Panacibacter microcysteis: one gene and its partner. The protein of the gene in region 2 interacts with the protein of the main gene of each other region in a pairwise test. Links are inferred from orthologs where the notes say so. Each region holds a gene or a part of one and is shown on either strand. Other genes may lie near its edges.

Region 1 (2,932 bases), 2.8 Mb from region 2 along the record:
GAAAAAATTTACGCAGTTTTTGCTGGAATGGAACAAAGCATTAAATAACAGGCCGATGCCATGGAAAGGGGAAAAGGACCCTTATAAGGTATGGCTGAGTGAAGTGATATTGCAACAAACCCGTGTGGAACAGGGATGGGCATACTATGAAAAGTTTGTAAAACAATACAAAGACATTAAAGCACTTGCAAAAGCCAGCGATGAAGCTGTTTTCAAATTATGGGAAGGACTTGGCTACTACTCACGCTGTAAAAACCTGTTGTTTACTGCACGGACTGTAGCAGAAAAATATAATGGTGTATTCCCGGCCAGCTATGAGGAGATTGTACAACTAAAAGGTATTGGACCGTACACGGCATCTGCCATTGCATCATTCTGCTTTAATCTTCCTTATGCCGTAATTGATGGGAACGTTTTTAGAATATTGGCGAGGGTTTTTGGGATTGATACGCCAATTGACAGTACAGCCGGCAAAAAACAGTTTAAGGAACTTGCCGAACAGCTGCTTGACCGGGAACAGCCCGGAATTTACAACCAGGCAATTATGGACTTTGGTGCAACTGTTTGCAAGCCGGCCCTGCCATTGTGTAGTTCGTGCCACCTCAATTCTATTTGTGCTGCTTTTAAAAATGCCACCGTAAGTAATTTGCCTGTAAAAGAAAAGACGCTACAAAAAAAACTGCGATGGTTTTCATATTTTATTTTTCATGCAAATGATACTACGTTTATACACAAAAGAACGGCTAAAGACATCTGGCAAAATCTTTTTGAATTTTATCTTGTGGAGTCGGATGCAGCACCTTCATGGACAGATGACAAGGTTGAAACATTGCTGGCAACGCGGTTGGGCATAAAACAATTTAGTAACGTTACCGTAATTACGGCATTACCACAACAACTTACCCATCAAACAATCAAAGGTTATTTTATTAGCATAAATCTTGCAGAAGTACCACAGGTTTTAAGCGGGGCAAATGACAGGTGGGTAACAACAGAGCAAATGAAAAACCTGCCTTTCCCGGGGTTTATAAACCAGCATTTGCAAAATAAAAATATACAGGCATCTCTTTTTTAGCACTTTAACTTATTTGGTTAGCAGGTTTTTTTATAATTTTAAAGTGATAAAGGGTTATATTTTTTACCGGCGATTAAAAAATAAGTCGTATGAGAGGAGTAAATAGAGTCATGTTGATCGGCAACCTTGGTAAAGACCCCGATGTTCAGTACCTGGAGGGAAACATTGCTGTTGCCAAATTTCCATTAGCTACAACAGAAACTTACAAAGACAGAGCAGGCAAGCTTATTTCACAAACAGAATGGCATACAGTAGTTTTATGGAGAGGGCTGGCAGAACTTGCACAGAAATATTTGCATAAAGGCAGCCTCATCTATGTAGAAGGCAGGCTTCGCACCCGCAGCTGGGATGACAGAGAAGGCAACAAAAAATTTGCAACGGAAATTGTTGGTGATAACCTGATAATGCTTGATAAACGCAACGAGGGCGGCAGCGGATATCACCCCTCGGCACCGGCAGACGGAGGCGAGCAGTTTCCCGGTGGAGATATGCCGCCATTGGGTGATGAACCTGCAGAAGGTTTGCCTTTTTAGAGAATACGTTTTAATAATATTGCTTAATATTGGCACGCTGATAATGGCGTGCCATTATAATTTAGTTTTGTAACCAAAATCGAATCATTTGGAAACTGCCGCAGAATACCTCTTCATCAATGTTTTTTTGCAGCCTGTATACCTTGCTTCAATCGATCCGCAAAGCACCACTGTATTAATCATTCTGTTGTTGGCATTGCTGTTTTTCTCTTTTGTCGTTTCAGGTGCAGAAATTGCATTTTTTTCGCTGGGCAATAAAGACATTAACCTGCTTAAGACCAAGCAGCAGCCAGCTTACAGCAGGGTAATCGATTTGCTTGAACACCCTAAAGAATTATATGCGTCATTGGTTTTGGCCAATAGTCTTTCCAATATTGGCATCATACTTATTCTGAATATTTTGCTGGATGATCTTACAAAAGTTGAATACCAGTGGGTAGAATTTGCCATAAAGGTTCTGGTGGTGGCATTGATACTTGTTTTGTTTTGCGAGATCATGCCTAAAATACTTGCCCGTCAAAACAACATCCGTTATGCAAAGGATTTTGGCATCATCATCGAAGGTGTATTTTACCTTTTTAAAAGACCCGGTGCGTGGTATATCCGGCATTTTGAAAGTGTAGAAAAAAAGTTTTCCCGAAACGCCGGAAGAGCAAAGCGTATGGAGGAAATTTACGATGCTATTGATACCACCACTCCGGGTAACGATGAAAATACCACCAAAGAAAAAGACATCCTGAAAGGTATTGCCAAGTTTAGTAACATTTTTGTTAAACAGATCATGCGTACAAGGCTCGATGTAAACGGTATTGATCACCATACTTCCTTTAAGGATCTTGTAAAGAAGATAGAAGAGTTGCATTACAGCAGGCTCCCTGTTTACAAATCAAACATGGATGAAGTTGTAGGCATTGTAAATACAAAAGATGTTTTACCATATCTCGACCACGATGATGATTTCGACTGGCATTTCCTGATGCGGCAGCCCTTTTTTGTACACGAGAACAAATTGATAGATGATCTGCTGCAGGAGTTCCAGGAAAAACGTGTCCATTTTGCTGTAGTGGTAGATGAGTTTGGTGGCACCAGCGGAATTGTAACTTTAGAAGATATTCTGGAAGAAGTAATCGGTGAAATAAAAGACGAATTTGATGAAGAAGAAACAGGCTTTAAAAAGCTCGATGATTACAATTATTTGTTCGAAGGCCGCACACCTATCAGTGACGTGTGCCGGTTTATGCAATTGCCTATCGATACATTCAACGGCGTAAAAGGAGAAAGTGATTCCCTCGCTGGTCTCGTATTGGAGATAGCCGGCGAAATT
Region 2 (3,134 bases):
TCGCATAGCCATCGAAACACAAACACCCATCAAACCTGTACTTTTTATTGATACCTTAGACCGTATGCACTGGCGTGGTTTTTTTGAGTTAACGCCCGGCAGGTGTGCAGCGGTGTACATGGATGAAATACCGGTACAGGGTTATACCATCAAAGAAATGCCTGCATTAAAACAACTCGTTCACCAAAAAATGGAAGCAGGGCTCAGGCGCTACAGGAATTATAATGTTCCCACATTGCAAAAGGCTGTTGATTAAATACAGGTTATGAGCCGGGCTTTTGTATTTCATGGCATCGCCTGTTGCGTCGCACGCTTCAGGGGTTCCGCTCTTTGTGCACCAATGGCACGCTGAATATCACCACCACGTTTGGTATATTCGCGCTACAACATGCAGTCATCTCAATCAAATACATCATTGTTTTCAGATGCGGACAACACTGCTGCACTCTTTGCTGAAGTAATTATACCGCTGGCATTGCCGCAGAACTATACATGGCGTATTCCTGCACATTTTCAACAATCGGTACAGGAAGGATCAAGGGTAGAAGTGCAACTGAAGAATAAGAAATATGCAGGTATTATCAAAACCCTGCACACCAATAAGCCTGCGGCCTTTGAGCCCAGGGAAATTATGAATGTGCTGGATGCAGATCCTGTTGTGTATGGCGGGCAACTGGCATTATGGCAATGGATAGCCGGTTATTATATGTGCAGCGAAGGCGAAGTAATGAATGCTGCTGTGCCTGCAAACCTTAAACTTTCGAGCGAAAGCATACTTATATGGAATGAAGAATATGGACTTGATTTCAGCAACTTGAATGATGAGGAATACCTTGTAGCAGAAGCATTGGAACTGAAAAAAGAACTGCGGCTGAGCGAGGTGCAGCAAATACTGGATGTAACGCATGTTTATCCTGTAATTAAGAAACTGATTGAAAAGCGTGTTTGCTATGTATGGGAAGAGCTGAAAGAAAAATACAAACCCAAAACAGAAACCTATATAGTACTCAATCCTGTTTACCACAACGAGGATTTACTGGCCCGGCTGCTCAACGAATGGACCAAAGCCCCAAAGCAGCTTGAACTGATGCTTGCCTACCTGCACATTATAAAAGCAGAAGGAGAAGTTACACAACCTGCGTTGCTCAAAAAAGCCAATGCCAGTACAGCACAGCTCAAAGGACTGATAGACAAAAAAATACTGGTTGCAGAAAAGAGAGATACCAGCCGCCTGCCGGTATTGCCAAAAAATATGTCGCTTGATTTTACTTTATCTGCCGCACAGGAAGCGGCGCTTGAAAAAGTACAACAATCATTTGCAGAAAAGCAGGTTTGCCTGCTGCATGGTGTAACTGCAAGTGGCAAAACGCAGCTTTACATCAAGCTGATTGCAGAAACGATTGCACGTGGCCGCCAGGCTTTGTATATGCTGCCGGAGATAGCACTTACAGCACAAATCATCCGGCGATTGCAAAAGCACTTTGGTGGCAATATTGCAATCTACCATTCCAAGTTTAATCCAAATGAGCGTGTTGAAATATGGAACAAGATAAAAAGCGGTGAGATAAAAGCGGTGCTTGGCGCCAGGTCTGCCCTGCTGTTGCCTTTTAAAGAACTGGGCCTTATAATTGTGGACGAAGAGCATGACAGCTCTTACAAACAACATGACCCTGCGCCACGCTACCATGCAAGAGATACGGCCATTTATTATGCCTCGCTTCATCAAGCCAGGGTTTTACTGGGCAGCGCAACGCCTGCTATAGAAACATACCACAATGCGCTTGCAGGCAAGTATAGTTTGGTTGAACTCAATGAAAGATTTGGTGAAGGAAAGATGCCCGGTATTGAAGTGGTAGATTTAAAGCAGGTACCTGCAAAAGACAAACAGAAGCAAATGTTTTCCCCACAAATGAAAACAGCCATCGAGGCTTCTTTACAGCAAAAAAAGCAGGTGATTATTTTTCAAAACCGCCGCGGTTACACGCCTTATATGATCTGCAGTGTGTGCGGCTGGATACCTCAATGTCAACATTGCGATGTTACGCTCACCTACCACAAAGCAAAGAATAAACTAGCCTGTCACTATTGTGGTACCGTGTACCCGGTAATAAACACCTGTGCTGCTTGCGGTAGCCATAGTTTTATGCAAAAAAACTTCGGCACAGAAAAAGTAGAAGAGGTAATAATGGAAGATTTCCCCGGTGCAAGGGTAGCCCGGATGGATTATGACAGCGTAAAAGGAAAGCATGATCACGACAGCCTGATAAAACTTTTTGAACAACAGCGCGTAGACATACTTGTGGGTACACAAATGGTGGTAAAAGGATTAGATTTTGAGCATGTAAACCTGGTAGGTATTCTCGATGCAGATGCATTGCTCAACTTTACCGATTTCAGGGTAAATGAGCGTGCTTTCCAGTTGATGGAGCAGGTAAGCGGCCGCGCCGGCAGAAAAGACGACAAAGGCAAAGTGCTTATACAGGTCACCAATGTGCTTCATCCCGTATTGCAGTTTGTACAACAGCACAATTACCGGTTGTTGTACGAGTATGAAATTACCAACCGCAGGCATTTTTTCTATCCGCCGTTTTCAAGGTTGATACACATTACTTTCAGGCATAAAGAAAAGCATATAGCCGAAGAAGCAGCCAATCTTATGGTGCAGGGGCTGCAGGCATTCAAAAGCAATATATCAGGCCCGGCAGAGCCCGTTGTAAACCGGGTGAGGAACCAGTACCTGCAGGATATATTACTCAAATTACCGAAAGATGCCGCCACGATCAGCAATTGTAAAATGCAGTTGCACCAACAGGTGATCATTATACATACGAATAAACGTTACAGGAGCGTAGACATTATTATTGATGTGGACCCCGCCTGATTTTCTGCATTCTTTCAAGGATATTTTATCATTTCTGCAGAAATAAGTGTATAAATGTCTTTTATTTTTAAAATCAATCTTTAAGCTAACAGTAGTTTGTAAAAGTTGTCATAATACTACTACATACACAGTAATTCATTCATTACATAAGAAACGACATGCTACTATTTCAGGGGGCTGATTTGCGTAGTTACTTTGCACCTGTAGACTTGATCATGGGCAATGATCCGGTATTTACAAGTTTTCAAGAATT

Evidence for each region. The genes of interacting proteins can lie anywhere in the genome.
Region 1: the proteins of priA (region 2) and I5907_RS00495 interact in binary tests that used the Escherichia coli proteins (3 or more experiments, as listed by UniProt). The link is inferred for Panacibacter microcysteis from one-to-one orthologs.

The regions. Positions count from the first base shown.
Region 1 is NZ_JADWYR010000001.1:111,524-114,455, reverse strand. The notes cover bases 30-2,886. They hold I5907_RS00495 (single-stranded DNA-binding protein), read left to right. Parts: upstream 30-1,164; coding sequence 1,165-1,608; downstream 1,609-2,886. Other genes in these bases: gldE (gliding motility-associated protein GldE), read left to right, coding at 1,697-2,886; mutY (A/G-specific adenine glycosylase), read left to right, coding at 30-1,075. Outside these bases: more of mutY, read left to right, coding at 1-29; more of gldE, read left to right, coding at 2,887-2,932. UniProt on the Escherichia coli protein: Plays an important role in DNA replication, recombination and repair. Binds to ssDNA and to an array of partner proteins to recruit them to their sites of action during DNA metabolism. Acts as a sliding platform that migrates on DNA via reptation.
Region 2 is NZ_JADWYR010000001.1:2,911,978-2,915,111, forward strand. The notes cover bases 76-3,134. They hold priA (replication restart helicase PriA), read left to right. Parts: upstream 76-388; coding sequence 389-2,881; downstream 2,882-3,134. Other genes in these bases: I5907_RS11950 (lysophospholipid acyltransferase family protein), read left to right, coding at 76-256. Outside these bases: more of I5907_RS11950, read left to right, coding at 1-75.